DNA from 4 places in the Actinoallomurus sp. CA-150999 genome. Region 1 is predicted to be linked to each of the others. Evidence: riboswitches for the same ligand, from Rfam matches in the RefSeq annotation. Region 1 holds a riboswitch; each other region holds the start of a gene.
The links. A riboswitch is a leader RNA that binds a small molecule or an ion and turns the genes downstream of it on or off. The one in region 1 is predicted to bind cyclic di-AMP.
Positions count from the first base shown of each region.

Region 2: another riboswitch for cyclic di-AMP. It lies ahead of ACQP2O_RS42875 (CHAP domain-containing protein); the one in region 1 lies ahead of ACQP2O_RS50520 (NlpC/P60 family protein).
Region 3: another riboswitch for cyclic di-AMP. It lies ahead of ACQP2O_RS45075 (CHAP domain-containing protein); the one in region 1 lies ahead of ACQP2O_RS50520 (NlpC/P60 family protein).
Region 4: another riboswitch for cyclic di-AMP. It lies ahead of ACQP2O_RS15250 (C40 family peptidase); the one in region 1 lies ahead of ACQP2O_RS50520 (NlpC/P60 family protein).

Region 1 covers NZ_CP192063.1:10,914,025-10,921,823, reverse strand. Annotated here, with positions in the region: gene ACQP2O_RS50545 (hypothetical protein) at 1-233, opposite strand, end outside; gene ACQP2O_RS50540 (aminoglycoside phosphotransferase family protein) at 380-1,603, shown strand; gene ACQP2O_RS50535 (hypothetical protein) at 1,600-2,076, opposite strand; gene ACQP2O_RS50530 (LacI family DNA-binding transcriptional regulator) at 2,316-3,305, shown strand; gene ACQP2O_RS50525 (GntP family permease) at 3,381-4,793, shown strand; gene ACQP2O_RS50520 (NlpC/P60 family protein) at 4,938-5,957, opposite strand; cyclic di-AMP (ydaO/yuaA leader) riboswitch at 5,963-6,101, opposite strand; gene ACQP2O_RS50515 (inositol monophosphatase family protein) at 6,328-6,606, shown strand; gene ACQP2O_RS50510 (FtsX-like permease family protein) at 6,662-7,799, opposite strand, start outside.
Region 2 covers NZ_CP192063.1:9,315,588-9,323,386, forward strand. Annotated here, with positions in the region: gene ACQP2O_RS42850 (substrate-binding domain-containing protein) at 1-298, opposite strand, end outside; gene ACQP2O_RS42855 (DeoR/GlpR family DNA-binding transcription regulator) at 564-1,385, shown strand; gene ACQP2O_RS42860 (transporter substrate-binding domain-containing protein) at 1,417-2,229, opposite strand; gene ACQP2O_RS42865 (cellulose binding domain-containing protein) at 2,356-3,411, opposite strand; gene ACQP2O_RS42870 (cellulase family glycosylhydrolase) at 3,482-5,263, opposite strand; gene ACQP2O_RS42875 (CHAP domain-containing protein) at 5,602-6,147, opposite strand; cyclic di-AMP (ydaO/yuaA leader) riboswitch at 6,340-6,485, opposite strand; gene ACQP2O_RS42880 (LuxR C-terminal-related transcriptional regulator) at 6,906-7,799, opposite strand, start outside.
Region 3 covers NZ_CP192063.1:9,794,988-9,802,786, forward strand. Annotated here, with positions in the region: gene ACQP2O_RS45065 (ATP-binding protein) at 1-1,253, opposite strand, end outside; gene dhaL (dihydroxyacetone kinase subunit DhaL) at 1,771-2,451, shown strand; cyclic di-AMP (ydaO/yuaA leader) riboswitch at 2,532-2,668, shown strand; gene ACQP2O_RS45075 (CHAP domain-containing protein) at 2,680-3,381, shown strand; gene ACQP2O_RS45080 (PQQ-binding-like beta-propeller repeat protein) at 3,512-4,903, shown strand; gene ACQP2O_RS45085 (RNA-binding S4 domain-containing protein) at 5,090-5,473, opposite strand; gene ACQP2O_RS45090 (Ppx/GppA phosphatase family protein) at 5,584-6,606, shown strand; gene ACQP2O_RS45095 (MBL fold metallo-hydrolase) at 7,066-7,332, opposite strand; gene ACQP2O_RS45100 (hypothetical protein) at 7,374-7,799, opposite strand, start outside.
Region 4 covers NZ_CP192063.1:3,206,162-3,213,960, reverse strand. Annotated here, with positions in the region: gene ACQP2O_RS15275 (rhodanese-like domain-containing protein) at 36-497, shown strand; gene ACQP2O_RS15270 (glycosyltransferase family 4 protein) at 509-1,630, opposite strand; gene ACQP2O_RS15265 (acetate uptake transporter) at 1,807-2,472, shown strand; gene ACQP2O_RS15260 (M48 family metallopeptidase) at 2,512-3,894, opposite strand; gene ACQP2O_RS15255 (hypothetical protein) at 4,045-5,385, opposite strand; gene ACQP2O_RS15250 (C40 family peptidase) at 5,469-5,960, opposite strand; cyclic di-AMP (ydaO/yuaA leader) riboswitch at 6,021-6,188, opposite strand; gene ACQP2O_RS15245 (NlpC/P60 family protein) at 6,463-7,440, opposite strand; gene ACQP2O_RS15240 (NlpC/P60 family protein) at 7,475-7,799, opposite strand, start outside.

The DNA of each region.
Region 1 (7,799 bases):
ACGGCATCCTGCGGGATGTCATAGACGGTGCGGCCGGACTGCCGGCCGAACGACCGCGCCGCGGCGTCCGCATCGCGCCCGACCACCTCGAAGTCGACGGCCAGCGGGACGTCGGGCCGCCGCACGTCGTCCGGTACGCGGTCGCCGGACCACAGCCCGAGGTAGCCGCCGTCCATCAGCGCCAACTCGCCCGACGGACAGGTCACCTCGCCGAGCGGCACGATCTCTACCACGGTCGCGCAGTCTACGGCGGCCATCGCGACCAGCCGAAGCGGCCGGCCCGTCCGCTCAGCCGCGATGAGCCGGCTGCCAGGGCTGCGGCGCAGGTCCTGGTGGATATTCGGTCGCCGATCCGATGTGGGCCGTTCACACTGGCGACATGGGGCGGACGGTCAGTGCGGTGGTGACCTTTGGCGCGGACTGCCTGGGTGTCATCGGGCCGTCCGCGGTGGACGTCGCGTGGTGGGCGGAGGTCGAGCAGGTCGTCGCGTACCTGCGCCGGGTTCTGGATGTACCGGTGCTGGTGCTGCGCCTGGTCGGCGTCGAGGGTGGGGACGGCGGACGGGACGGTCATGTCACCTATCACGTCGAGGCGTTGCGGCGGCCCGCGGCCGGGCTACTGTCCGCGCCGGGCGTCGCGCACCCCGCGTTGGCCGAGCCGCACGAACGGCGTTCCCCGTGGGCGCGGATGGAGGGGCTGAGGGAGCTGCTCGGCTGGGCCGCGGACACGCTGGCCTCCATGGATCGTCCGATGACCGGGCCGGCGGAGCAGCGCAGGACCTGGAACCTGGCCGCCGTGTTGCGCCTGCCCACCCGGCAGGGCCCGGTTTGGTTGAAGGCCACGCCGCACTTCGCCGCCGATGAGGCGGCCGTCATCGCCGCGTTCGCGCGCGTGGATCCGGGTCTGGTTCCGACGGTCCTCGCGGCGGGGCCCGGGCGGGTCTTGCTGGAGCATCTGCCCGGTGTGGACTGCTGGGACGCCCCCGCCGAGATCATCACCAGCGCGGTGAGCCGCCTGGTGGCCGCCCAAGCCGCGGTCGCCGTACGGGCGGCCGGCCACCTGCCTGGACTGCGTGACCGGCGCCGGGCCGTCCTCGCCGGCCAGATCCGTGAACTGCTCGATCGACCCTTCAGCGCTGAGCTGTCCAGCGAGGAGCTGGCGGCAGCGCGTGGTCTGCAGGAACGCTGGCCCGCGCTGGACGACTGTGGTCTGCCTGACACGATCGTGCACGGTGACTTCCACCCCGGCAACTGGCGCAGCGACGGTGGGCCACCGGTTGTGGTGGACTTCGCCGACGCCTATGTGGGCAACCCGGTGCTGGACGGACTGCGGGCCTGCGACTACCTGCCAACGGCGAAGCGATCCGTTGCCGCCAAGGCGTGGATCGAGGCATGGAAGACCCGGCTGCCCGACTGCGAGCCGGCCCGGGCACTCGCCATCGCCGAACCGTTGGCACACCTGGCCTATGCCGTGCGCTACCAGGAGTTCCTGGACGGTATTGAACCCGCCGAGCAGGTCTACCATCGTGGCGATCCTGCCACCGTCATCCGCGCCGCACTGCGCTGCGCGCGAACGCCGAACATCGGCCGCACCTTCGGCTAGGTGCCCGTCCGCCGGAGTCGCGCGACGAAGCGCCGGACCGTACGGGGGCTGCGCAGCAAGTGGACCTCGGCGTCCGGAGCGGCAGCGCTGATCGCCTGCATCACGGCCGGGAGACTGCGGCGTCGATAGGCCCAGATCCAGCGCCAGTAGTCGCCGCGTTCGCGGCCTTGGCGTATCGTCCGCCACGCGCATCGCAGGAAGGCGAAATCGAGCACGATGACGGTGTCGGCAGCCCGGAGGCGGATCTGCGGGTCACTGTCGTAGGGCCCGAGGTCACCATCGAGGATCCAAGCGTCACGCTGGACCAGTTCCCGTTGACATGCCGCCCACCGGGCCGGGTCCGTCGCGACCAGCCCAGGCTGCCAGAACAGCGTGTCCAGCTCGACCACGGGCAGACCGGTCACCTCGCCGAGCTGTCGGGCCAAGACGGACTTGCCGGCGCCGCCGCGCCCGAGGATCACCACTCGCCGCATGCCCCCATCATGACCGGAGCCGTGCCTCATCCGCCGATGAGACCGAGCGCGTCGAAAGCCTCGGCACGATCATTCGTACGCAGCTGTGTACATGTGCCGGCAGAGGTACTGGACACAGGGCCCTGCGGCGCTTCTGCGCCGGCACCGATCGCGGCGTGCGGCGTGGCATGTGGGGTAGCGTGCCTTGCAGCGGCTCCGGAACCGGTTTCGGAGCCTCGGAGTCCTGGAAAGGACGGCCGATGAGGCGCGTGACGCTTGCCGACGTGGCCCGGGCTGCGGGAGTCGCGAAGGCGACCGCCTCACGCGCGCTGTCCGCGGACCACCCGGAAGTCGGCGAGGCGACTCGGACGCGGATCCAGGAGATCGCGAAAGAGCTGGGCTACCAGCCGAGTCGGGTCGCGCAGGCGCTGCGCACCGGCCGCTTCCGATTGATCGTGCTGCACGTGTCGCCGGCCGATTCAGGCTGGGCGGGGGTGCTGTCCGGGGCGATGGCCGAGGCCGAACGCCATGGCTACCAGGTGCTCGTCCGGCCGGTCGGGCCGGACGGTTCGATGCCGCCGCAGGACCCGGCGGAGCTGCCCATCGACGGCACGATCCTGGTCGGCCCGGTGCGGACGCCGTCGGGCGGGGACCGCTCGCGACCGGTGATCGTGGTCGACGAGGACCTGGTCGACCCGGAGGCGACGATCGTTCGGACGGCCAACTGGAGCGCCGGGTACCAGGCCGGCCGCTATCTGATGCGGCAGGAGCGTACGTCGGTCGTCGTGCTGCTCCCGCACAACGCGGCCAGCGGCGCTCGTGCCCGTGCGGCCGGCTGCCAGTCCGCCTTCGCCGAAGCCGGACTCAAGTTCTCCTCCGACCGGATCGTCGAGGTCGGGGCGGACGCCCACGTGGCGGTCGACCATGGCCCGCGCTTCGACGCGCTCTTCAGCTGCTCCGATGACCTCACCCTGGCCGCGCTCGGCTCGCTGCGCCGGGCGGGCAGGCGAATCCCGGAGGATGTGGCGGTGGTCTGCTTCGGCGACGAGCGCACCGCCCGGCTGGCCGAGCCGTCGCTCGCCGCGGTCCCGCGTCCGCTGCCGGAACTGGGCGCGCGTGCGGTCCAGTTGCTGGTGCGCGCGATCGAGGGCGCCCCGGAGCCGCCCGAGGTCCACGAGTTGCCGGTGCGCCTGATGCCTGGTGCCGCCGACGATCGCTCTGCGCGTGAGCCCGCCGACATCCGACCTTGACCTCCGCCCTCCGCGTCCGCCACACTTCCGGAACCGTTCCGGAACCGGTTCCGGAGGTATCGAGGAGGTCCTGCGGTGGCAACGTCGACGCCTGGGCTGATAGCCGTACTGATCGTTTCGGTTGCCCTGCTCTTAGTGCTGATCAACTCGCGGCTCAGGTTGAATCCCTTCATCGCCCTGCTGGTCGTGTCCATCGGGGTCGGACTGGCGGGCGGCGAACCCGTCGCCAAGATCGCCGATTCGATCGAGAAAGGTGCCGGCGATGTCCTCGGCAACGTCGGCATCACACTCGCTCTCGGCGCCATGCTGGGCCGTCTGCTGGCAGACTCCAGCGCCACGGAAGTGATCGCCGCAGCGGTGGTGCGCCGGTCGACACCGCGCACAGTGCCGTGGCTGATGAGCGCTGCGGCGTTCGTCATCGGCATCCCGATGTTCTTCGAGGTCGGCCTCATCGTGCTGCTGCCGCTGGTGTTCAGCGTGGCGGACCGGATGCGCAGGCAAGGGCACGCGCGCTACTCGCCGTACACCATGCTCGTGATCCCCACCATCGCCGTACTCGCCACCCTGCACGGCATGGTCCCGCCCCACCCGGGACCGCTGGCCGCCGTCGCCGGACTGCACGCGGACCTGGGCAAGACGATTGTGCTCGGCCTGGTCTGCGCCGTGCCCACCGTCATCCTGGCCGGCCCCGTCTTCGCGACCTGGATGGCCCCGCGGATCGACGTCTACCCCGACCAGGCCCTGGTCGACCAGTTCGTACGGCAGCGCGCGGACGACGCAGAGCCTGCCGTACGGGGCGACGATTCTGCAGCAGCGCAGCGGCCGGTACCGATCGCCTGGGCGGTGACCTGCATCCTCATTCCGGTGGTGTTGATGCTGCTGCGCACCATCGCGGAGATCGCCCTGCCCGACGGAAACCAGCTGCGTAGCGCGACCCTCTTGGTGGGTACGCCCGTCATCGCGATGCTGGTCGGTTTCCTCGTCGCGCTGGTCGCACTGGGACTGGCCCAAGGCAGGTCAGGGGAAGCGGTGCGGCAGTCCGTCACGGAGAGCCTCAAGGCCGTGGTCGGCATCCTGCTGATCATCGGCGGGGGCGGCGCCTTCAACCAGGTGCTGGAGGACACGGGCATCAGCCACGCCATCGCCTCGGCCGCCGGTGGAGCGCACATCAGCGTCGTGCTGCTGGGGTGGCTGCTCGCACTACTGCTCTCCGCCTCCACCGGATCGGCGACGGTGGGGATCGTCTCCTCGACCGGCATCGTCGCGCCACTGGTGACCGCGTCCGACAGCTGGCACACCTCGCTGGTCGTCATCGCCATCGGTGCGGGCTCGATCGGCCTCAACTACGTCAACCACGCGGGATTCTGGCTGGTCAAGGAGTCCTTCGGGATGGACATGGGCAAGGCCACGAAAATCCACACCACCACCCAGACGCTGGTCAGCGTCCTGGGCCTGGGGATGGCCCTCCTGCTCTCCGCATTCCTCTAGCGGCCATACGCCGATGCCGATGCGCACGCGGACGGTTGTGCGAAGGATGTTGTTGCAGCCGGTCTGGGGAAGGCGTCGATCCGGTCCAGGACGTACGACGCCTTCCCCTCGGTCCAGCGATCACGCGGGCGACGGGCCCGTTGATTACGGGCGGCCGGCGCCGACGTAGTTCGCGGTCCAGTAGCTGTTGGACATGCTGGCGTACTGCACGTCGGTGCCGGTGTGCGGGGCATGGATGAATCTTCCGCCGCCGACGTAAATGCCTTCGTGGCCAAGGCCGTCGAAGAAGACCAGGTCACCGGGCTGTAGGTCGGACTTGGAGACGTGGCGGATGGCGCTGTACTGGTCGGGGACGACGCGGGGAAGGCTGACGCCGGCGGCGCGCCAGGCCATCATCGTCAGCCCGGAGCAGTCATAGCCCGACGGGCCTGTACCGCCGAAGACGTAGGGTTTACCCAGCTGAGCCATGGCGTAATTCACCGCCTTGCTCGCCGAGCCGGACGCGGAGCCGGTGGGGCTGCTACCGCTGCCCTTGCTACTGCTGTTGCCGCTTGAGCTGCTGCTGCTTGAGCTGGAGCTGGTGGACTTGGCCAACAGTGCTTTCTGCTTGGCGATCGCTTGTTCGGCGGCGGTTTTCTGCTTCTTAAGCGTCGACGTGGTCGTGGTGACGGTCTGCAGCGCTGCCTTGGCTTCTTCCTGATCGCGCTGGAGGCGCTGGGTCGATGCCAGCAATGCCGTCATCTCTTGGCTTCGGCTATTGGAAAGCGCGACGAAGGCCGACATATTCTGCAGGGTCCCTTCGGGATCCTTGGAGGCGATGACGGCGGTGTTGCCAAGGGTGCCGTTCTTGTAGGCGGCGACGGCCATCTGCGCAACCCGAACGCGGAGGTTCTGATAGTTGGGCTTTTCAGTGGCGATCTGATTGTTGATCACTGAAAGCCGCTTCTTCGCCGCATCCAGCTGTGTCTTCGCCTTGTCGTACTTATTGGCGAGCTTGTCCACCTGGCTGTTGAGCTTGTCCAGTTTGTTCTTTGCTGCGGTCGGTGACGGCTTGGTGGCCGCGTATGCGCTGCTCGCGGGAAGAAGAAGGGCGGCGCTCGCCGTCAAGGCCGTAATGCCCCTCAGAAAGCCGGAACTTTTGAGTTGTGAATATGGAAATGCCACGTACGAACTCCTCTCCTCACGCCTACCGGGTTAGCTGTCGGGTTCGGGCGGGAGATGCCCTTCCGAGCGCCGGGCGCTGCGGATTCACCCCAGGTACCTGGGTCCCCGGTTCCCTGCACTGCAGGGATTCGGCTGACGGTCGTGCTCTTGTGTGAAGCATGGGACAGTCGAGTCCTACGGAGCGTAGGGCATCAATGTGTATAAAACCACCGAAACGTGATTTATCGTACGCTGCGTGCACCTTCCGTTACGGAGTGCAGATCACGGCGCCGTGTCGGTGCGCATGTCCTTACCGTGGGTGACTTCCTTCTGAGGCTTCCGGCTCCAGTGGAGGCGGCTTGTTGTGATCAGACTCAGGTAGCGTGCGGGAATGACCCCTGCCGCGGTGGATCGGGATTTGCTGGACTTCGCCGTTGCGCTCGCGGAGCGGGCCGGGCGGGTGGCCGCGGAGCGGTTCTTCGCGGCCGACTTCGGCGTCGTGGAGAAACGCGATGGCAGCGAGGTGACCGACGCCGATTTCGCGGTCGAAAGTCTGATCCGGACCGAGTTGCACCGCCGTTTCCCCGACGATGAGATCTACGGCGAAGAGGCAGGCGTCAGTACCGGACGTTGCACGATGAACTGCTCCACCTCATCCGCCCGGCGCTAGCGGCCGTCGACGTCGCAAGCTGATCCCGAGAAGCCGCCGACCGGCCGGCACGGAGCTATCCCGCGCGGAGGACCTCGCTCAATCGGCGCCGGCGTCGTAGCACCGACTCGACGGGTACCGCCACGGCGACGGCCACCGGCAACGCGACGATCAGCAGACCGAGCCACCACCACGGCAGCACCAGGGGCGGGTCGGCGGCCTGCCCGGTGAGCAACCGCAGAGCGAGCGGGCCGAACGTCAGGCGTGCGAGCAGTACCCCGATCAGCGGGCCGCCCACCGCGGCGACCAGCACCGGCGGCAGCAACTCGCCCGCGGCGACCCAGCGGGCGTCCCGTGGCCGCAGGCCGAGGGTCCGCAGCCGGGTCAGGGTCTGCCACCGTTCCGGCGCGCTCGCGGCCGTGCCGAGGGCGAGCCCGAGCAGTCCCAGAGCCAGCAGGATCGCGGCCGAGGCCCAGGTCAACCGCAGCAGCCCCGAGGTCAGCGGCGCCGCACGGCGTGCGCGCAGCACGTCCGCGCGGAGTACGGCGTTCGCCGCGACGGCGCTCGCGGTGACCGCTCGCGCTGCTCCCGGGCCGGTCGCCCACACCGTGTTCGGGACGGCCGGCAGTCCGGCGGCGGCGATCGCCGCGGCGTCCACGAGGATGACGTCATCGGCGTCACCGACGGCGGGTGCCGTACCGACGGCGGTGAGCCGGATGGCCGGGGCACCGTCCCGGAGCAGTTGCAGCCGCATGCCGCGCCGTAGGGTGCCATTGCTCGAGCGCACCAGCACGGGGACGTCGCCGTGACCGGTCGCCCTGAGCCGGGCGAGCGTCGGCGCGTGCGGCAGTGGGGTGGAGGCCAGCAGCCGCTGGTACGCCGAGGTGTCCACGATCACCAGGCGCGGTGCGACGACCACCGAGTCGGCGACGATGCGCGCCCGGTCGGTCACCTGCCCGGCGACGGCCTGCCGGACTCCCCGCGCGGCGGCGATGCGCCGCGCGAGCGCGGGTGTGGAGGCCGCGGCGGCGGGGGCGATGTCGAGGCGGGCGTCGGCGCCGACGGTACGCCACGCGCCGTCGGCCAGGCCCCGGTCGGCGGTGGCGTCGAGGGTGAGCGCGAACGACGCCAGCGCGGCGGAGGTCACCAGGACCAGCAGCGGCAGCACGCGAGCGGACGTCACGGCCGCCCGCGCGGTGCCGAACACCGCCAGC
Region 2 (7,799 bases), 1.6 Mb from region 1:
CGCCCTGGGCCAGTACCGAGCTGGCCTGCTGTTGCTGCTTGGAAGCGTCGGCGCCGGCGTTCTGGTACAGCACCGTGCATCCCGGGCACAGCTGCTTCATCTTGGCCTTGAACAGCGGAGCGTCGTACAGCTCGTACCGGGTCGAGGCAATGTCCGGCATGAGGAAGGCGACCTTGGCGTTCTTCGCGTCGCCGGAGCCGCCGGCTCCGGCTCCGCCGGAGTTCTTCGCGCAGGCCGTGGCGGCGGTGAGCAGGGTGAGGGCGGCCGTGGCCGCGGCGACTGTCCTGGTGCGGAACATTGTCACGTTCTCCTCCGGGAGTTCGGGGGCGAGGAGGCAGGGCGGCCCGCGCGAACCGCCTGTTCAGGTGACGAACGAAACACCCGACGCCCGAACCATGTCAAGTATCTGAGAGATTTTAACGCCGAATCGCGTTAACCAGCGCGATTCAAAGCAGCCCGTCAGTACTGATAGTGCCGTTGGTGTCGTGTTTTGCATGTTCGCACCGACGGTCGGGCGTGTGTTACGTTCACATCGACATCACATCGGGGGTCGAGGAGCGCAGGTGGCAGAGGATGCGACGGCACCGGCCGCGAGCGACGCCGAGGGCGCGCGGGACCGGCGGGAGAAGATCCGCAGGCGCGTCGCGGACGAAGGGTTCGTGCACGTCAAGAGCCTCGCCGAGACGTACGACGTGAGCGTCATGACCATCCACCGCGACCTGGACGCGCTGCAGAGCGAGGGCTGGCTGCGCAAGATCCGTGGCGGCGCCACCGCGCAGCCGTCCCCGGCCTACCACGGCGACGTGCGCCATCGCCTGGAGGCGATGGCCGAGGCCAAACGGCAGCTCGCCCAGGCGACGGTCGGCCTCGTCTCCCCCGGCGCGGCGATCATGATCGACGAGAGCACCACCGGCCTGGCCATCGCCGAGCTGCTGCCGGCGCGGGGACCGCTCACCGTGATCACGAACTTCCTGGCCGCGGTGAACCTGCTGGCCGACAAGCCGGGCATCGACCTCATCGCCCTCGGCGGCGCGTACTACCCGGCCTACGACGCCTTCCTCGGCCTGCGCACCAGCGAGGCCATCCGGTCACTGCACGCCGACGTCCTGTTCATGTCGACGACGGCGATCACCAACGGCCACTGCTACCACCAGTCACAGGAGACGGTGGCGGTGAAGCGGGCGCTGATGGACTCCGCCGACCGTCGCGTCCTGCTGGTCGACCACAGCAAGTTCGCCAAGAACGGGCTGCACCAGCTCGCCCCGCTGACCGCCTTCGACCTGGTCGTCGTCGACTCCGAAACCCCCCAGGACGAGCTGGCCACGCTGCGCGCCCGCGGCGTCCCCCTGCACATCGCCGGCTCCGGCACGTCCCCGCCCTGGTAGGCCCCAGGGCGAGGCACGCGCCGGGTTCACGTCACTGCCAGGCGGCGGCGAAGTGCGCGTAGGTGCCGTCGTTGGTCGTGAGGTGGACCCACTGGTCGACGTACTGCTTGAACTCCTCGTCGCCCCGCGGCAACAGGTAGGCCTTCTCGGCGAAGGTGAACGGCTTGTCGGGGTTGAGGGCGCACAGCTCGGGGTGGAGCTTCGCCTCGTACTTCGTCTCACTCCCGTCCGTGATCATGACGTCGGCCCGACCGGCCACGATCTCGCCGAAGATGGTGTTGTTGTCGGCGTGCTTGATGATCGTGGCCTTCTTGATGTTCGCCGTGACGAACTGCTCATTGGTGCCGCCCGGGTTGACGATCACCCGGACCCCGGGCCGGTCGATGCCCTCCAGGGTCTGGTACTCGTCCTTGTCGGCGCAGCGGGCGATCGCGGCCTTGCCGTCGGTGAGGTACGGCGTGCTGAAGTACGCCTTCTGGGCCCTCGGCAGGGTCACGGAGACGCCGCCCATGCTCATGTCGCACTTGCGCGCGGCGAGGTCGTCGACGATCTTCGCCCACGTGGTGGGCACGAAGCCGACCTTCACCCCCAGGCTGCTCGCCAGATTCTTCGCCATGTCGATGTCGATGCCGCTGTACGTGTTCGTCTTCGGGTCCAGGTAGCTGAACGGCCGGTAGTCACCGGTGGTGCACACCCGCAGCACACCGCGCCGGGGCACCGCGTCCAGCAGGGTGCGGGCGCCGTTCGGCGCGGCGGAGCCGGCCTGCGCGGTGGTGAAGACGGCGCAGCCGACGGCGGTGACGAGAGCGAGGGCCAGGGCGGAGAGTGTGGTGGTACGCCGCACGGATCGTTCCTGCTTCCGAAGTGGGGACGGGGCACCGAGCCGCGCGTCCGCACCACGTCGTGCCGGGCACGCAATTCGGGCAGATCATCATCACACGGAAGCACCGCGTGCACCGAGAGTCGGATCCTAGCCATCGAATGTGCACGTCACCTGCGGTGGCGCGTTGGTGGTGTTGTTCCAGCCGGCGGTGAAACCGAATGTGGTCGACGCGCCGGCCGGCAGGTCGCCGTTGTAGGCCGCGTTGTGCGCCGTGACGGCGGCACCGTTCTGGGTGAGGACGGTGTTCCACGACTGGCTGATCTGCTGCCCGTCGGCGAAGGAGAAGGTGGCCGTCCACCCGGTGGAGGCGGCCGAGGAGTCGTTCTTCACCGTGACCTCGCCCTGGAAGCCGCCGCTCCACTGGGAGACCACCCGGTAGGTGGCGGTACAGCGGGAATCGGTCGGCGGAGGGGACGAGGGCGGCGGGGCCGCGCCCAGCGCCTGGGCGAGCGGTGGGTACCAGCGGTCGGCCATCTTCTGGAAGCCCGTGTCGTTCGGGTGCACGCCGTCGCCGGTGTCCGTGGCCGCGTCGAAGCCGGTCCACTGGTCCACGGCCACGATGGGCGACTGCGCGGTCGTGAGGCCCGCGGCCCAGCCGGGGATCGCTTTGTCGAGCGCCACCACACCGGCCGCGCAGGTGGAGCACCCGGACGGGTTCATCGGGATGATCTGCGCCACGAGGATCTTCATGTTCGGGTTGTTCGCCCGCATCTGGCCGACCAGCTTCGTGTACGCGGCGAGGATCTTGTCGGTGGGGATGGTGCCGCCCCACATGTCGTTGGTGCCCAGGTGCATGAGGACGATGTCGGGCTTGGCCGCGTCCAGCCACGGCGGCAGCTGGTTCTGGTCGGCGATGCCGGTGGCGGCGTAGCCGCCATGGCCCTCGTTGTCCCCGTCGTAGGAGTACCCGTAGTTGCAGCCGCCGTCGGGGACGCTGCCGACGAAGTCGATGTTCGTGTATCCGGCCGTCTGCAGGTGGTGCCAGAGCATCGCGCGCCAGCAGCCGGGCCCGGCGGTGATGGAGTCGCCGAGCGGCATGATCCGGACGGACGTCGTCGCCGATCGCGCGGGCAGGGCGAGGCAGAGGGCGAGCGCCACGAGGAGCGCGGCGAGCAGGGCGTACAGGTCGAATCTGCGAAGCATGGGTGGCTCCCGGGCGTGTTCTCCGCGAACCGGGCCGGGCCCGCCAGGTGACGGGCCCGGCCGCGAGGTTCTACGACAGCGGGTTCTGGGTGAGCAGGTGGGCCTTGAAACCCTCGCCGTACGTGCTGGTGGGGGTACCGCTGTAGTCGTTGATGAGGACGTTGCCCTGGCTGCAGCCCCACGCGTTCCAGGTCCAGGCGGTGTACCCGATGCCGTGCGCGTCCGCCCACGCCATCACCTGGTCGATGTAGTCGTGGGCGCAGGAGTTCTGGCCGATCTCACCGGCCTGCACCGGCACCTTCGCGGCGACGGGGGCGACCTGGCTGTCCCAGCAGGAGGTGTTGGAGCAGGTGTTGAAGTTGTAGGTGTGCCAGGCGGCCATCAGGTTGCCGGTCGAGTCCGTCGGCTTGTAGGTCAGCCACTGGCTCAGGTCGTTGGACCAGGCGACGCCTCCGAGCATGATCACGTTGGTCGCGCCGGTGGCGCGCACCGTGTTGACCAGCGACTGCATGCCGGCCACCTGGTAGCCGATGCCGGTGCAGGTGCCGCCGTCCCGCCAGCAGGTCCAGGCGGCGGTCGCGTCCCAGTTCGCGGCGGCGTCCGGGTAGGGCTCGTTGAACAGGTCGAAGACGACCGCGTTGTTCCCCTTGAAGGCGTTCGCGACGCCGGTCCAGAACGTCGGCCCGTACTGCGCGTCGGGCATCGGCTTCTGGCAGGTCGCGGTGGTGTCCGAGCAGCCCGCGCCCTGACCCGTGTACTGACCGTGGTTCCAGTGCATCTCGACGATCGGCGTGATGCCGCCCGCGACCAGCAGGTTCACGTAGTCCTTGACGTTCTGCTGGTACGTGGCGCCGTTGGGCGTGCCGTCGGTGCCGTTCCAGCACTCCTCGTTAAGCGGGATCCGGACCGCGTGGATGTTCCAGGCCTTCATCGCGTCGACCGAGGCCTGGTCCACCGGACCGCTGTCCCACATGCCCTTGCCCTGCACGCACGCGAACTCGCCGCTGGACCGGTTGACGCCCAGCAGGCGGTACGTGGCGCCGGTCGAGGTGAGGAGGTGGTTGCCGGAGACGTGCAGCGCGGGTGCCGGTCCTCCGGTGCCGCCGCCGTCGTTGTCGGCCTCGGTGGCGTTGACCGTGACCGACGTCAGGCCGCTGGACGCCACGGTGATCGGCCGGGTGCCGTTCGTGCTGTCGGGGTCCTCGGCGGCACCGAGCTTCACGGTCTGCGGGGTGTTCCAGTCGGACGTGGTGAAGGTCAGGGTCGCGCCGCTCACCACGGTGATGTCGCCGTCACCGGTGCCCGCGGTGCTGGTGACCGTCACGTCGCCGGACGGCTGAGCGTTCAGGCGGACCGTGTAGCCGGCCGTCCCGCCCTCGGGCACGCTCACGCTCGTCGGGGAGACCACCAGGGCCTGCTGCGTTCCTCCGGAACCGGGGCCGGCGCACGAGACGCTCGGAGCGCTGTTGGCGCCGGTGTAGGTGCCGTTGAAGCCGACGGTCCAGGTCGCCCCGGCGCCCTGGGCGGCGTTGTACGAGGTCGGGGTGACGGTGATGGCCCCACCCGCCGGGGTGGGCACCGCCGGAGAGGGCACGCCGCCCCACATCTGGGTGATCACCTGGTTGTCGGGAAAGTCGAAGCTCAGCGTCCAGCCGGTGAGCGGATCACCGGTGTTGGTCACCGTGATGTTCGCGCCGAACGCGCTCCCGTTGTCCCAGCTCTTGGCGTACGTGGCAGAACACGAGACTGCGGCGTGGGCGGCGGTCTGGATCGTGGCGAGCCCCAATCCGGCGAGCAGTACCGCGACCGCGGCCAGCACGGCTCTGCACCATGAGCTCCGGTGGATCGGCATGGGCGTTCTCCCTGGCGAAAGGCGGCGAAGCGGCACCCGGTCCTGCTCCGGCGTTTGCGGGCGCTGGCAACGATCACCCGCCCCCGATCGCATCGCAAGAGCACCCCGGCCTCCGGACGCGCAGACGCACGCCGACCTGGGACAGGACCGGGAACGCGGCTGAAACTTTCAGCCGCGCGTGCCGCGGCCACCGGCTCCTCCGGACGACTCACGCCCGGCGAGCGAGCGCGGGGGTCTCCTCGAGACCGAACAAGATCACCGAACACCGGGACGGTGGCAGCATGCGTCGACGCCGGGCCCTCTGGGGGCCCGACGCCGACGCGGGGGGACAGCGGTCGTCAGCCGTACTGGGGGTAGCCGTAGCCGACGACCTGATCGGTGCTTCGGGTGCGGATACGCACGGCGTTGTCGGTGTTGCCCTCGACGGTCTGGATGGTGCCGTTGTGGTTGTCCTTGATGACCAGGCCGACGTGGTCGATGCCGTCGATGCCGCCGCCGCTCCAGGAGAAGAACACCACCGCGCCCGGTTTAGGAGCGCTGCCCCAGCGGCCCTGCTGCTTGAACCAGCGGGCGTGCTCCGGGGTGAAGGCGTCGCCGCCGATTCCCTTGATGCCCGCCTGAGCGCCGACCCAGGTGACGAACATGTCGCACCAGCTCGCGTCGGCATAGTCGCTGATCGCCCCGCCGTCTCGCTGGACGCCTCTCTTGGCGAACGGCGTGGACATGAACCACTGGTTGTACTTGGTGCCCCCGGCGGCGGTCTCCGTGGTGCCGACCTGGGAGACGGCCAGCTTCAGCGCGTCGGCGGCGGTGGGCACCTTCTGCACCTTGGGCTCGTCCTTGGGCCTGGCGTCCAGTCCCCTGCCGGGGATGGGCCACTGCACGGGCCGGCTTGCCGGGGGGAACGGGACCGCGGCGTGGTCAGGAAGAGAAACGGCGGATGACGCCTCGGCCGGTCCGGCCGAGGTCAAAATGATCGCGGCGGCACCGGCCGTTGCGACGCCGGCGAAGGCTGGAATGAAACGGAATGCGGATGGCGTTTTCTCGGGTCGGGGGACACAGGGCATGGGGGAACTCCTTGGCTTCCATGCCGCTTACCGGGTTAGCTGACGGGTTCGGGCGTGGAAGCTGCCCTACGGCACAAGGGGGGCGTGCCGATTCACCCCGGGACTTCTGGTGGGTCCCCGGTTCCGCGGGGGTGCGGATTCAGCGGGTCGCCCGCAGGGCGGGCGGCGTCAAAAGAGGGTTGGGGAATGGCCGCCATTGTGATGGCGGCGTAGGGGGTTGTGTAATTTTGAATATGAGCCAGATCGGCCGAATTCGCCCCGGACAATGCGTTTTCGCAAACGCACCCTTGCCCGGGCCGACGGATTGACCATCACCAGCGGATATGCGGGCGACGCGTACGAGCGCCGCAAGAGTTATAGGAACATAGCAGGACAAAACACGCAGACGGCACCAGGCTTTTGTGTGATCTGGGTCACTCAACCGCCGAGACCGGTGCCGCTTAGCCTCTCAGAACACAACTCATGAGGATGCAGTGTCCTCTATTGAATTGTGGGATCAGAAAGGCCAATTTTCACAATGATGCGGATGTGACGGGAGAGGTCGCATGCCATCCGAGGGGCGTCCCCGCCGGGGATCAGTCGCCGGCCTCCAGCGCGAGCCGGGTCAGCTGGACCCGGGAGGTCACATCCAGCTTCCGGAAGATGTGACGCAGGTGGAAGGCGACCGTGTGCGCGCTCATGAACAGCTGGTCGGCGACCTCGCGGTTGGTCAGGCCCTGGGCGACGAGCTCGGCGACACGGCGTTCGGTGTCGGTGAGGCTGGCCCAGCCGGAGACCGGCCGGTCGGCCCGGCTCCAGTGCCGGCGCCGGATGCCCAGCCGCCTGAGCCGGCGGCGGACCCGAGCGGCGTCGCGGATCGCGCCGAGTGCCGAATAGGCCGCCAGCGCGGCGTCCAGGCCGGCGATGGCCTCCCCGCGTGTCCCGGGGCCGTCCGCCGCGAGCAGGCTTCCCAGATCCTCCGCCGCCGAGGCGCCGGCCCACGGGTCGACGTGTTGCTCGGCGGCGCGTCGCAGAGCGACCCGATCACGGTCGAGCAGGCCGCGTGCGTGCGTCGCGGTGACACCGACGCTGGAGAAGACGGGGTGGTCGGCGGCCAGCCGGTCCATCGCCGAGACCACCCTCTCGGCGTGGGCCCGGTCGCCGAGGGCGAGCGCCGTCCGTACGAGCCACGGTGCCGCGGTCGGCTCGCCGACCAAGGTCCAGCAGTTCGCCGTGGCCTCGTCGCAGAGCCGTACGACGGCCTCCTCCGCCGACGCGGGCCCGTCGCGGGCGGCGGCGACCTGCGCCCGCACGAGATGGAACCCGGCCTCCGCGCGCGGCGATCCGTACTGGGACAGGGCGGGCCGCTCCGCCTCGGCGTACCGCCACGCCGCGCTCAGATCGCCGGCCCGCAGCGTCGCCGCGACCAGCACCGCCAGCGCGGACGAGGTCAGCAGGTGCGGTCCCAGGTCGCGCGTGCTCGCCAGGGC
Region 3 (7,799 bases), 1.1 Mb from region 1:
CGCTGCAGCAGGCGGTGGCCGTCGCCCAGAGAGGCGAATGACAGTGGATGGCTCCACAACGCGGCGGCCATCTCCAGACCGGTCCGCTCCTCGCCCGGCTCGTTCAGGCAGGACTCCAGCACCGCGGCCCACTCGGCCTCTTCGCCGGCCATCCGGTCGACCCATTCGACCTGATGAGGGCCGAACCACTCGGCTCCGGCCTGCTCGGCGAGGTCCCGGTACCACTCGCGGTGCCGCCGCCGTACGGCCTGCTCCTCACCGGACTCGACCAGCCGGTCCTGCCCGTACCGGCGCAGTGCCGTCAGCAGCCGGTACCGCGTCCGAGAGCCGTCGGCCTCCCTGCCGAGGATCGACTTCTCCACCAGGCCGGCCACCGCCTCCAGGACGGCGTCGGTGAGGATGCCGTCGTCGCATATCCGCTCCGCCGTCTCCAGATCGCACGCGCCGGAGAAGACCGACAGCCGGGCCCATAGCGTGCGCTCCTCGGCCGAGCACAGGTCGTAGCTCCAATCGATCAGCCCGTGCAACGTCTTCTGGCGCGGACTCGCGACCGGGGAGTCGCTGCGGAGGAGCAGGAAGAGCTGATCCAGCCGATCGACGATCTGCTCCACCGACAGCATCCGCATCCGCAGCGCCGCGAACTCGATCGCGAGCGGGAGACCGTCCAGCCGATGACAAAGCCCCGTCACCGCCGCGGCATTGGCGTCACAGACGGCGAACTCCGGCACGACGGCCGACGCCCGCTCGCCGAACAGGCGCACCGCCGCGTACCGCAGCGCCGTGTCCGCCGACGCCTCATCGGTCTCCGGCACGGGAAGCGACGGCACTTCCAGGACATGCTCCCCGTTGGCGCGGAGGAGCTGCCGGCTGGTCGCCAGGATCCGCACATCGGTCGTCAGGCACAGGAGGTCCCCCACCAGAGCCGCGCACTCGTCGATCAGGTGCTCGCAGTTGTCCAGCACCAGCAGCATCCGTTTTCCGGCGAGATGCCGCGCCAACCCGGCCGGGTCCTCGACGTTCCGGAGGCCGAGAGTCTCCGCGACCATCCGTACGGGCGACTTCGGCGTCTCCGACGCGACCAGGTCGACGAGCCACACCCCGTCGGGGAACGCTCGCCGGGCTTCGGTCGCGACGCTCAGTGCCAAGCGGGTCTTGCCCACGCCGCCGATGCCGGTCAACGTCACCAGACGGCCGGCGCCCAGCAGCCGCTTCACCTCGGCGAGTTCGCGCTCACGTCCGATGAAACTCGTCATCTCCGTCGGCAGGTTTCCCACCGGTCGGCCTGTTACGGCTGTTCGCATTTCCTCTCCACGTCAGAAGATCGTCCGATCTCCTCTGACCGGCTAGGACATATGCCTGATCGCCACCGATGAAATGGCCGCCGGCCTGCCGCCTGTGCGTCGTTGCCGGGGGCAGGAGATCATCCGCTGCCGATCTTCGCAGCGGCTCGACCGCCCCGCCGGACAACGGGGGTGGGGACGGTCGGCAGGTTGTTATGAACATCAATCTAGAACTCTGAATTCGGTTCATCAATAGCGAACGACCTGCGGATTTCATCCGCTCTCAGCATGCGAGACAGATGCCGGACCGCTGCTCCTCGGTGTTCTTACGGGACCGTCACCGGCCGAGACGCCCGTACGCCCGTCGGCTGCGGATCTCCGAACTCGGTTCCGCATCCGTGAACCGGCTTCTGATCACACGGTCGACGAGGGCCATGACCCACGATCAGGCTGACGGCGTCCCCGGTGGCCACTCGGCCATCCCGTTGCCATGAGCCTTAGCCTGGTCGGTAACGATGTCACCAGACTCACCGCCTTGGACAGCGAAATGGACATCGAGACGACCTTGGCGTGGGTGCGGGGGATCACCGCGGCCATATACCGCGATGCCGACTATCTCACCCGGCTGGACGCGGCCATCGGCGACGCCGATCATGGCGTCAACATGCAGCGTGGCTTCTCCGTCGTGCGAAGCACGCTCAATGGCAAAGAATTCAACACGGTAGGGGAAATTCTCACTAAAACCGGTACCGCGTTGTCGTCGAGCGTCGGCGGTGCGGCGGGCCCGCTGTACGGGATGGCGTTCCGCGCCATCGGCAAGCAGCTCACCGAACCGAGCGTGACCGCCGAACAATTGCTCGCGGCACTGCGGGCCGGCCTGGAAGCGGTTCAGAAACTGGGTGCCGCTCGCCTCGGGGACAAGACCATGATCGATGCTTTCGGTCCGGCGGTGGAGGCGTTCGAGGCGGCCGTACGCGGCGGAGCCGCCCTCAGCACGTCCGCCTCCGCCGCCGCGGACGCCGCGGAAGAGGGCATGCGCGCCACCATCCCGATGATCGCCCGCAAGGGCCGCGCCTCCTACCTCGGGCCCCGCAGCCAGGGCCACCAGGACCCCGGCGCCACCTCCACGGCGCTCATCTTCCGCGCGCTCGCCGAGGCGGTGGCGCCCTGAACGCTCGTCCCCGGGCGGACACCGCTCCCGCCGCCGCTGCGCCGGACGTGACTTACGCTGTTGTACGAACCGCTCGCACGAGCGAGCGCCCGCTGAATCCGCAGCTCGCGGAGCCGGGGACCCACCGAAGTGTTGGGGTGAATCGGCACATCGTGCCGTAGGGCAGCTTCCACGCCCGAACCCGTCAGCTAACCCGGTAAGCGGCATGGAAGCCGAAGGAGTACCCCTGTGTCCGCTCGACATCCCCCTCCGTCCCGGCTGAAGCGCACGGCGCTCAAGGCCGCGATCGCCGGTATCACCCTGGTCGGTGCCGCCGTGGCCACCGAGCTCTCCGTGAGTGCGGCCCCGCACTTCCGCGGCCCCGTCTCCGTGGTGGCCGACCACGATCCGGTCCCGGACCTGGACACCGTGCTCAGGCGCATGATCGTGCTGAAGGGTCACTCCCAGGTCTCCGCCGCCGACGTGCTGAAGGTCGCGCTCTCGCAGGTCGGCACGACGGCGGACGCGGCCGGGAGCACCAAGTTCAACCAGTGGTTCATGTCCACCCCGGCCGCCCAGACGGGCGCCCAGCGGTACGGCGGGAAGATCAGCGACTACGCCGACGCCAGTTGGTGCGACATGTTCGTCTCCTGGGTCGGCGCGCGGGCCGGCGCGCCGGGCATCGGAGTCGACGCGTTCACGCACACCCATGCCCAGTGGTTCCAGCAGCGGGGCCGGTGGGGCGCCGTCCCGAGGCCCGGCGCCGTCGTCTTCTTCTCCTTCTCGGGCGACAAGACCGTCGGCGGCATCGAACACGTCGGTCTCGTCGTCAAGGACGATCGCGACGGGACGATCGAGACCATCGAGGGCAACACCGACAAGGCTGTCAAGATTCGCATCCGCCCCGTCTCCGAGGTCGTCGGGTACGGCTACCCGGACTACCTCCGCTAGCTCCCCACGGAGGCGACGGTGGCCGCCGGGGCCGCGGCGGGCGCCGCGATCGCGCTCGGGATGCGCGGTATCCGCGGTGCGATCGCCGAGCGCCCTGCGCGGGACCGCCGACTGTGGCGAGAATGGGGCCATGGGCAGGGTCGCGTACGGCGTCGCACTCATCGTCCTCACCGCCGCCACGGCATGCGGCTCCGGCGACGGGTCGAGAGCGGACACCCGTTCACCCGCACCGAGCGGCGCCCCCACGAGCACGTCGGCGCCGGCGCGTACGGCCGTGTCCTGGCCGACCTACCACGGATCGAACGACCGCGCCGGGTACGCCGCCGGCTTCCCCGCCCCGCGTACGCTCGCGGACGCCTGGACGGCGCGGCTCGACGGAGCGGTGTACGGGCAGCCGGTCGTCGTCGGCGGCACGGCGTACGTCGGCACGGAGAACGACACCGTCTACGCGCTCGACCTGGCGACCGGGCGGCAGGTCTGGAAACGGCACCTGGGCACGCCCGTGCCGCAGTCGGCGCTGCCCTGCGGGAACATCGACCCGCTCGGCATCACGGGGACGCCGGCGTACGACGCCGCGACGCGCACGGTGTTCGTCGCGGCCGAGACGACCGGCGGGCGCCACACCCTGGTGGCGCTGAACACCGCCGACGGCAGCGTACGGTTCACCCGCGGCCTCGACGTCGCGGCCGGCCGCGAAAGCAAGGCGGAACAGCAGCGCGGCGCCCTCTCGGTCGCCGGCGGCCGGGTGTACGTGCCGTTCGGCGGGCTCGACGGCGACTGCGGGAACTACGTCGGCTACGTCGCCGCGTACAAAACCGATGGCCAGGGGCCGGTCGCCTCGTACGCCGTTCCGACCAGCCGGATGGGCGGCATCTGGGCGCCGTCCGGCCCGGCCATCGGCGCGTCCGGCGACGTCTACGTCGCCGTAGGGAACGGCGCGAGCGTCGGCGGGCCCTACGACGGCAGCGACTCGGTGCTGCGGCTGTCACCCGACCTGTCCCGCCGCTTGTCGTACTTCGCGCCGAAGAGCTGGGGCAAGGAGAACAGCGAGGACCAGGATCTCGGCTCGACGGGCCCCCTCCTGCTCCCGGGAGAGCGGGTGCTCATCGCCGGCAAGACGGGCGACATCTACCTGCTCGACGCGCGCGACCTCGGGGGGATCGGCGGCCAGCGCGCCTCCCTGCCCGGCTGCGTCTCCTTCGGAGGGATGGCCCGGTCAGGGTCCTCTGCGTTCCTGCCCTGCGAGAACGGCCTGCAGCGCGTCGACGTCTCCTCCGGCGGCGACCTGCGCCGGGTCTGGACCGCGCGAGCCGCCGTCAAGGGATCGCCGGTCGTCGGCGGCGGCGCGGTATGGACCCTCGACACCGACGCAGGCGTGCTGCACGCCCTGTCCCAGTCCAACGGGAGCTCCATCGCCTCGCGGCGCGTCGGCACGGTGACCCGCTTCGCCTCCCCGACCCTCGCCGGGTCACTCGTCCTCGTCCCCACGACGCAGGGCGTCACCGCCATCAGCGTCCACTGACACGGGCCGACGGCCAAGCGGCGTGCACCGGCGCTGGCACCGGCCGACGGTGTGCACTGACGTGGGCCGACTCGCCATCAGGGTCCGCTGACCCGGGCCGATGCGCTGTCCAGCGTCCACTGGCCCCGGGCCCGACGGGCACTCCCCCGCATTCACGCGTGCGCCGGTGCCGGTCGGCGGGCGTGTTCAGCCTTGGCGGCGGCCGAGGAGCCGCTCGATCTCCCGCCGGTCGCGCTTGGTGGGCCGCCCGGCGCCGCGCTCGCGCCGGGCGATCGGAAGCAGGGCCGCGCGCGGGGGCGGCGGCGGGCTGTGGTCGGTGTAGCACTCGACGGCGACGGGAGCGCCGACCCGCTTGCGTACGACGCGTCGCACCTCGACGATCCGCTCCCGTCCGGCAAGGCGGACACGCACGCGGTCACCGGGCCGTACGGCGGCGGCCGGTTTGACGCGCTCGTCGTTGACCCGGACGTGACCGGCCCGGCAGGCGGCCGTGGCCAGCGAGCGGGTCTTCACCAGCCGTACCGACCAGATCCACACATCGACCCGTACGGTCTCCTGATCCGCCGCCATGGGACAGACCCTACCCGGGTCGGCGGGAGCGGTGCCGAAACCGTCGTTTCGGCACCGCGTGAACCGGGCATCACGCATTACTCGCCGTCGCCCTGGGTAGTCAGGCGGACATGCGCACCGCCATTTTGGACGTCGGGTCCAATGCTGCCCATCTGAAGGTCGTTGACCTGATCGCAGGCGGTCCGATCCGGACGGTCGCGTCCGCCAAGGAACCGACCCGGCTGGCCGGGGCGATCACCGCCGGTGGCCGGATCGGCCACGCGGCGGTCGACCGGGTGGTGGCATCGGTGGGCATGATGGCACACGAGGCCGCGCGCGTCGGCGCCGTCGAGTTGATCCCCTTCGTGACGTCCGCGATCCGCGACGCCGCCAACCGGGAGGAGATCCTCGGGCGCGTCGCCGCCGAGACGGGCGTCACGCTGGGGTTCCTGGCCGGTCAGGACGAGGCGCGGCTGACGTTCGTGGCCGTACGCGCGTGGTACGGCTGGTCGGTCGGGCCGATCGTGCTGGCGGACATCGGCGGCGGCTCCATGGAGATCGCCACCGGGGACGGCGCCGAGGCGGACACCGCGCTGTCGATGCCGCTGGGCGCCGGCCGGCTCACGCGGGACCACCTGCCGTGCGATCCTCCGCGTGGCAAGCAGGTCGGGCGGCTTCGCGCGCACGTCGCGGACCGGCTGGCCGCCTACGGCGTCGACCGGCTGACCGAGGGGTCGTCCGACCACCATGCGGTCGCCACCTCGAAGATCTTCAGTCAGCTCGCCAAGCTCTCCGGTGGGGCGACGGCGGACGGCCGCCAGGTGCTGGAGCGGGCGGCGCTTCGCCACCGGATCCCCCGCCTGGCCAGGCTGACGAGCGAAGAATGCGCCCGGCTCCGGGGCGTCTCGCGGACCCGCGCCCGCCACATCCTCGCCGGCGCCATCGTCGCCGACGAGATCATGAGCGCACTCGGCCTGAGCCGTCTGGAGATCTGTCCCTGGGCGTTGCGCGAGGGCATCGCGCTGCGCAGGCTGCACCGGCTCGAGGCCGGGCTCGATCGGACGGACGACATCGCGCATCTCGTACGGCCGCTCCGCGTCGACCGGCCGCGCCTGCGCTTTGTCGAGGACACCGGCGCCTGCCGGGCGATCTGACCGACCACGGCCGGCACGGCCCCCCGCGTGACCGACCCGGACCGATCCATCGACCTCCGCCATCCGCAGCCGCCGACACGCGCCCCGGCCCGACGTGTGACCGGCCCGGACCGATCCATCGACCTCCGCCATCGGCAGCCGCCGACGCGCGCCCCGGCGCGCACGGCACCGCGACCGGGAGGCCACCGGGCTCCCGGCGGTGAACAGGACGAGGGCCCCGCCGGGACGTCGCCCGGCAGGGCCCTCGATGTGTGTACCGGTGTGCGGGTCGCCTCTCGGCGAAAGGCACAACGCGGCTCCAGCCGAACGGTAATCCGCGAAGGCGATAGATGAGGCCCGGGGACACCAGGCACACCGGCCACGAAGGGTGTAACCGTTCCCTCCAGGCTGTTTGTTCCCGTCGGCTCCCACGAATTTCGCCGGGCGGGTCCCGCCGGGGATACAGGCTCGGCCGGATGGTCACAGGGCGATGGCCGCTCCGCGCTGCACGACCCGCACCTTGTCGTCCAACCCGCGCCGGCGCGCCTCGGCGTCGAAGTCCGCCAGCGGGGACGTGATGGTGCGCAGCCCACGGGCCTCGCCGAAGCCCTGGGGTCTCAGCCACCGAGCGGCGTGGCGGGTGGTGACGACCGGCAGGTCCTTGTCGAGGTTCCGTCGCGCCACCCGGTCCCAGTGATCCCCGTGCAGGTGGGACAGACGGAGCACGGCCGACCCTCGCAGGGTCATGGCCCCGCCCGCGTCCTGGGAGCACGAGCGGGGCCCACATGTCAGGGCAGGTCGGTACGCGGAGTGGCGAACACCATCCGGCCGCAGGTCTGGGACTGCGCGGCGCACTCGGTGCTGGACCATTCGGTCTGTCCCCAGACCATGCCGGTGGCGTAGTTGTACGTCAGTCCCTCGGGATGCCAGGCCCAGCACTGGTGGGCCGTGCTGCCGGACAGACTGCACGAGGCCGCGCCGCCGCCCGACGTCGTCTGGCGCCAGATCCCGCCGCGGGCGTCCAGCCAGCTGTGCGAGACGTACCAGACCCCGCCGTAGGACAGGACTCCCTGGACGTCGCCGACGTAGCTCCGGTAGGAAGCGGTGACCGGGACGGTCCCCGATGTCGCGCTGAGCAGGTAGCCACTGCCGAGGGGGTATCGCAGCAGGCGCCCGTGCAGGTTCGGGGTGTCATGACCGAAGTACTCTCCGGC
Region 4 (7,799 bases), 4.2 Mb from region 1:
TCCGAGGACGCACGCCGTCGGCCACGATCGTCGGCATGTCGAATGTTCTCGCCACCGCGCCGGCTCCTCCGGAGGAGGCCGCCCGCCACTTCGCCGCACGTCTGGCCTTCGAGACGGACGTGTCCGACGTCCACACCGACCTGGAGGCCGGCGTGCCCGGCCTGGTCGTCGTCGACTCCCGCAGCACCGAGTCCTGGGAACAGGGTCATCTGCCGGGGGCCGTGCACCTGCCGACGGCGCTGATCGCCGAGCGGGCGCCCCTGCTCGTCCCCCGCGACGCGGCCGTCGTCACCTACTGCTGGGGTCCCGGATGCAACGGGGCGACCCGCGCCGCGCTGGCCTTCGCCCGCCTGGGTTACCGGGTGAAGGAGATGATCGGCGGCTACGAGTACTGGACGCGCGAGGGGTTCGCCGTCGAGACCGCGACCGGGCGGGTCAGCACACCCCCCGACCCCCTGACCGCCCCGGTGGGGGCGGGCGCGGTCTGCGGCTGCTGATCAACGGGTCGTCACAGGAGGGCGGAGAAGCGGGCGGCCTGGACCTCCCAGCGCCACTCTCGCTCCACCCAGGAACGTCCTCGCTTGCCCATCGCCTGCGCCGCGGACGGGTCGCGCAGGAGGCCGATGACGGTCTGGGCGATCGCGCGGACGGAGCGGCCGTCGACCACGACGCCGGTCTCGCCGTCGAGGACGGCGTCGGGCGCGCCGCCCGAGTCGCCCGCCACCACCGGGAGCCCGGTGGCGGACGCCTCGAGGTAGACGATGCCGAGCCCCTCGACGTCGAGGCCCCGCCGGCGGGTCCGGCAGGGCATGGCGAACACGTCGCCGGCGTCGTAGTGCGCCGGCAGCTCTTCCCAGGGGACGGCGCCGGTCAGCCGTACGGCGTGGGCGACGTCCAGCTCGACGCGGAGTCGTTCCAGGTCGGCACGGTACGGGCCGCCGCCGACGATCAGCAGGGCGGCGTCCGGGACCGCGCGCAGCACGTGCGGCCAGGCGTGGATCAGCGCGTCCTGGCCCTTGCGCGGGACCAGGCGGGAGACGCACACGACGACGGGGCGGTCCGCCAGGCCGTGCCGCGCCCGGATCTCCTCGCCGCCCGCGCCGGGGCGGAAGACCGTCTCGTCCACGCCGGGGGCCAGCCGCCGCATTCGCGTGACCGCCGCGGGCGACAGCGCGCGGGCCATCCGGCTGAGGGTGTAGTCGCCCAGGTAGGTCAGGACGTCCACCTCGTCGCCGATCCGGCGCAGCAGCCGCCGCGACCCTGGCAGGGCCGCCCAGCCCGCCTCGTGGCCGTGCGTGAGGCCGACGAACCGCTCGACGCCCGACCGCCGCAGCGGCGCGGCGAGCAGTCCGAGGGGCGCGGCCGCGCCGAAGACGACCGAGTCGCAGCCCTCCGCCCGGACGATCTCGCGGGCGCGGCGCAGCACCGCGGGCACGGGGAGCATCAGCGTCGTCGGGTGCCGGACCACCGGGAACGGCTGCGCGGCGTCGAACTCCGCCGCGCCCTCCCACGCGGGCGCGTACACGACGAGCGAGCCCGCCGGCCGGCGGACCGCCAGGTTGTGCACGAACGCCTGGATGCCGCCCGGCCGGGGCGGGAAGTCGTTGGTCACGACGAGCGTCTTCCTCATCATTGCCAGCATCGCACGAGTGATCAGATTGACCTGACGCACCCCCGTGACCAATGCGAAACAGGGAGTTAGTGTTAGGGCGCGTCATTTGTGGCCGCCCATCCCCGCCGGGCCCGCGATGTTACGGACCTGACGAGGCACGGCGGTGGGAGCTTCACGACGAGGAGGAGCCACCCATGACCGAGACCCCCCAACCCCCGTCCACCCCGCTATCCGGGATCGCCGACCCCGCCCCGCTCGGGCTCGCGGCGTTCGCCCTCACCACGTTCCTTCTCTCCGCCAAGAACGCCGGGTGGACCGACGGCACGGACGCCTGGCTCGGATACGCGTTCGTCTACGGCGGCCTGATCCAGTTGCTCGCCGGCATGTGGGAGTTCCGCAACCGGAACGTCTTCGGAGCCACCGCCTTCGCGTCGTACGGCGGGTTCTGGATCGGCCTGGCCCTGTACGTCCGCTGGGTCGCGCCGACGGCCGCCGCCACCGCGGCGGCGACCAAGGCGAACCCTGAGGACCTGATTCAGAACGACCTCGGCTGGATCCTGCTGGCGTTCGCGATCTTCAACGCGTACATGCTCCTGTGGAGCACCCAGGTGAACGCGGCGGTGTTCGGGGTGTTCCTCACCCTCGAGCTGACCGAGATCATCCTGTTCATCGGCAACCTCTCCCACAGCAGCGGCATGGTGAAGTTCGGCGGCTGGGTCGGCGTCCTCACCGCGCTGGTCGCCTGGTACGCCTCGGCGGCCGGCGTCGTGAACGGAATGGGCGGCCGGTACGCCCTGCCCGTCGGCTCGCCGTTCGGCGCGCGCCCGGCCGCCGCCACGACCAGCCCCGTCACCGAGTAGCCGGCACGCTCACCGCCCGTACGCCCCTGAGCCCGAAGCTCAGTGGCGTGCGGGCGGCGGCACGGGAACGTGGTGCAGGCGCGCCCAGGCCCGTCCCATCGCGATGCGCTCCGGCCCCGAGGGATGGGTGTTCCACAGCGCGTAGGCGAACGGGTTCGGCGACAGATCGTCGAGGTCGCTCAGGCTGAGGGACCGCTGCATCGCCGTGAACGTCGCCGGGTCGCGCGTCAGGTCGAGGGAGTGCACGTCGGCCCGTGCCTCGATGCGGCGGCTCATGAGATTCTCCGCGGGCGCGGCGATCTGGGCCAGGACGGTCACCGCGGCCAGCAGCAGCGCGGTGGAGCGCGGGTCGGCCACCGAGCGCACGCCCGCGCGGCGCAGCAGCCGCGGCGAGGTCATCACCAGGTAGAGGACGCAGGCGCCGGTCGCGACCCCGACACCGCCGACGAGGGTCCCCGTCAGCACGTCGTTGCGCTTGGCGTGGCCGAGCTCGTGCGCGACGACGGCTTCGACCTCCTTCGGTGACTCCGACACGAGGAGGGTGTCGTAGACCACGATCCGCCGAGTCGACCCGAACCCGGAGACATAGGCGTTCAGCGTGGTGGTGCGCTTGGACGCGTCGGCGACCAGCACGTCGCGGACCGGCACGCCGTCCGCGCGGGCCATCCGGAGCAGATCCGTCCGCAGCGGCCCGGCGCGCATCGAGGTGAAGGAGTTGAACAGCGGCTCGACGACCACCGGGTAGGCGTACGAGGCCGCCGTGACGAGCAGGAAGCCGCCCGCGGCCGCCGCCGCCCACCAGTGGCGGGGGAAGCGGTGGATCAGCAGGTGGAGACCCACGAGCGCCACGACCCAGATGACGAGGCTCACCCCGAATCCCATGAGCTGGTCGGTGAGCCACGACCCCCAGCTCTGGGTCGACAGGTGATACCGCCGCAGCACGGACTCCGACCACGCGGCGAAGGGCAGCGCGATGAGCTGGGTCAGCGCGGACAGCACGACGGCGACCGCGACCACTCGCACGGTCCGCCGCCACAGCGGGACGCTCGCACCCGCCGTGGCGGACCGGCGCGATCCGGTGACCAGTCCGAGCAGCCGGGCGCCCCAGGGCGTCAGGCCCAGGGCGAGGACGACGACCAGGCCGACGACGATCGAGGCGTACGCGGGGGGATCCAGCGCGGCGCTGAAGGCCTCGCTGCGCGCGATCTGGTCCCGGGTGAAGTCGAGGGCCGGGTCGGCGGCGGTCCGGCCGCCGGGCAGCGGATGCCAGGGCGTCACCACCGCGATCACGGCGACGAGCAGCGCGCCGAGCACCGCCGCGGCGATGGCGGCGGCCCGCCGGGAGCCCTCCGACGGCGCTGCGCGGCCGGGTTCGCGATCGGACACGAGAGCGGACGGCGACGCGCCGCCCGGCTCCGTCACGCGCCCTCCTCGCGCGGAGAGCGCCGCCGCACCGCAGACTCCATAGTGGGCCTCGAACCGCCCCACATCATCACGTGAGCTCCTCACACGGACAGCCGCCCCGCCACCACACCACAGACTCCACAGTGAGCCTCGAACCGCCCGGCTCGGTCACGTGAGCTCCTTGCGTAGGTAGGCGCGCCACTGCGCGGCGAACTCGCTCGAACCTATGCCGAGCACGGCCCGCAGGGCGCGGTCCTCGATTCGCGGGTCCCCCGCGTCGCCGGGCTCCGCCTCCGCGGTCCGGTACAGCCGCACCAGCCGGCTCTCACCATAGCGTTCCGCGATCATCCGGCACGCCAGCCATGCCTCCTCGTACGCGGCGGACAGGCGCTCGCCCGAGCCGCTGAACGCGCTCCGCCCCGGTGGCGCGGCCGGCACGTCGCCGGCGGCCAGCTGCGCGGCGAGCTCGCGTCCCGCCGCACGCGTCGAGACGCCGGCCTTCTTGTAACCGACGTAGTCGGCGAGTCCTTCGATCAGCCACATGGGGGTGCGGCTGTCGCGGGCGCCGCCCATCGCCACGTGCACGAGCTCGTGGGTGAGCACGACGTGCCGTCCCAGTCCGTTGAGGCGGTCGAACGCCGTGGGGGTGATGATGACGCGATCCGCACCCTGCCCCGAGTCACCCGCCGCGCCGCTGACGGTGGCGAGCGCGGCGATGTCGCCGAGGTTCCGGACGTCGCCGACGAGCTCTTCGGCCTCCTGCTCCGTCGCCGGCGCGAAGGCGACGACCTGGCGTGACCAGCGGTCGCCGACGACGTCGGAGACCAGGCCGATGCCGGTGTCGAGCCGGTTGGCGATGTCGCGCAGCTCGGCGGTCCGTGTCTGCGGCCCGTCGGTGGCCCCGGTGCCGTCCGCGACTCCGGAGTCGTCCTCGCCGATGACGAGGCTGCGCCGGCCGTGGATGACGGTGAGGGTGCCGCCGTCCCAGATCTGCGGGTCGTCGCGCAGGCCGTGCGTGGACCCGTCGCCGGACACGACCCAGCCCGCGTCCTTACTCCGGCCGAAGGTGAGGTACTGGGTGTAGGCGACGTCGGCCGCGTCGAAACCGCGCAGCCGGTAGGTGAGCGTCAGCCGGGCCGTCCAGCCGTCGTCGGCGGCGGCCGCGGCGCGGGTGTCCGCGAGCGACTCGCGCCAGGTCGCCAGGGGGATCTTCGTCAGGTTGTCGAACAACGTCTCCTGCCCGGCGCGGAACGCCTGGGCCGACGGGTCGACGGTGGCGAGGAAGGCCGCGCGGTCATGGGCGAGGATCGCGCGGGAACGGCGCTGCAGAATGGCCGTCACCGTGGCCGTGCTGGGCGTGGGCGCCGCCGTGGCGCTGCGCAACGACGCGGCCGTACGGTCGGCGCCGTGGTGCAGCGCGACGTAGCCAACCGCGGTGACCAGGTGCAACACGATCGCCACCCCGGCCAGCGCGGCGACCCGTGCCTGCCCGGAGCGCGCCGACGACATGCGCGCGATAGTAGCGGGCGAAGCTGAGAAAGCCGGGGCCGCCCATCTGGACGACCCCGGCGGATCGAGCCGGTTCAGCCGGCTCAGTACGGGCGAGCCGCGCCGTAGAACTCGCTCCGGTAGTAGCTGTTGTTGTCGATCCGGACCTGCTTGATCTGCGTGCCGGTGTGCGACGCGTGGATCATCCAGATCTTGTGACCCTTCACCTTGGAGATGATCCCGGTGTGGTTGTTGTAGTTGAAGTACACCAGGTCGCCGACGGCGAGGTTCTGCCACCGGACGTGGCGCTTGATGTGCCGGTGCTGCTGGCCCGCGGTGCGCGGCAGGCGGATGCCCGCCTTGCGGTAGGAGTACTGCACCAGCCCGGAGCAGTCGAACGTCCTGGGGCCGGCGCCCCCGTACCGGTACCACTTGCCGATCTGCTTGCGGGCGATGTCGACCGCCTTCAGACCGGCCTTGTGACGCTGGCTCCAGGACTTGTGCTTCTTCTGCGCCGTGACGGTCGACTGGGGGGTCGCGGCGTGCGCCGCGGGGACCGTCAGGGCGACGGGTGCGAGGACCGCACCCGCGGCCACCATGCCTCCGGCGAGGCGAAGGCGCAGGGACGAAGCGGTCGAGGGGTTGCGAGACAGGGGTCTCTCCTTCCACTACGCCTACCGGGTTAGCTGTCGGGTTCGGGCGTGGAAGCCGCCCTACGGCATGCCTGTGGGAGAACAGGCGCCCCGATTCACCCCCGTGAAGCCGCGCTCGTGCGCGGTTGGTTCCCCGGTTCCGCGTGCCCGCGGATTAGGCGCTCACGGCCACCCATGGCCCCCGTTGGACCACGTCGGTGATGACCGTTTCTCTGCATTCCTGACAAACCGGAACCGGTCCACCATCGGGGGCGCTGTCCCTAGCGCCGCCGCCGGCGGAAACGCTTCCGGTCGAGCGGCGCATGGCGTGTGCCGCAGGTGACACCCCGCACCGTGGATCGGTGCGGAAGATCGCGATGACGTTGCAGGCGGGCCGGATGCTCTCCGTGCCCCGGGAGTCTCCGCCCGGCCCGCCCTCGTCCGCTGTTCAGTTGCCCGGCGGTCCTCAGAGCAGCCGGCCGCCGCCGACCCAGGTGGAGCTGTACCAGGCGTCGCTCAGGTTGGAGATCTTCACGACGTCGCCGGTGTGCGGGGCGTGGAGGAACTTGCCGTTGCCGACGTAGATCCCCATGTGCCCGAGGTCGTGGAAGAAGACCAGGTCGCCGGGCTGCAGGTCCGCCTTGGACACCCGCTTGCTGGCGTCGTACTGGTCCGGCACCCAGTGGTTGAGCTTGATACCGACCTTGGCGAACGCCACCATCGTGATCCCGGAGCAGTCCCAGACGTTCGGGCCCGCGCCGCCGAAGACGTACGACTTGCCGAGCTGGGCGCAGGCGAACTTCAGGACGATCTCCGCCTTGCCCGTGGCCAGGATCGAGCAGTTCTCCGTGGAACTGCCCGGGTCGATGTTGCCGCCGAGCTTGTGGATCAGCGCCAGCTGCTTCCTGACGGCCGCGTCGGCCTGCGACTTCTGCTGCTCGAGCTGGGTCTTCTTCGACTTGAGCTGCTGAGCCGCCTGTACGCGCAGCGCCTGCTCGCGCTCGAGCCGCTGGGCGGAGGCGAGGTACTGCTGGAACTCCGCCGTGCGGTTGTGCGCGATCTGCGTGAACGCCGACATCTGCGACAGCACGGCGTCCGGGTCCTTCGAGCCGAGCAGCTGGGGGATCGAGCCGTTGTCCCCGGTCTTGTACGCGTCGACGGCCAGCTGGGCGACCCGCAGCCGCAGCGCCTGGAACGTCTTGCGCTCCGCCTGCACCGACTTGGAGAGGGCGTTGACCCGCCCCTGGGCGGCCTTGTAGTCCGCCTTCGTCTTGTTGTACTGGTTGCCCAGCTGGTCGACCTGGTCGTTGAGCTTCGCGAGCGACTTCTTCGCCGCGCTCAGCGAGTTGCCCGGGTCGGCGTGCGCCGGAACGGCGGGCAGGGACAGCCCGGCGACGGCGATGAACCCGGCGGTCGTCACGGACCAGCGCGCGGTTCTGGACATGATCGTACGCTCCTTGGCCATGGTGATCGTGTCCTTAGAGCGCGCCCGCGCCGACGTAGTGCGAGCTGTACCAGGGGTTGCTCAGGCTGTCGATCTTCACGTACGACCCGGTGTGCGGCGAGTGGATGAACTTGCCGCCGCCGACGTAGATGCCGACGTGCCCGAGATTGTCGAAGAACACCAGGTCGCCGGGCGACAGGTTGGCCCGCGAGACCCGGCTGGTCGCGTTGTACTGGTCGGGGACGACGCGCGGGATGCTCACCCCGGCCTCCGCGTAAGCCTTCATCGTGAAACCGGAGCAGTCGTAGCGCGGGCCGTTGCCGCCGTAGAGGTACGGGGTTCCGCACTTGCTGTAGGCC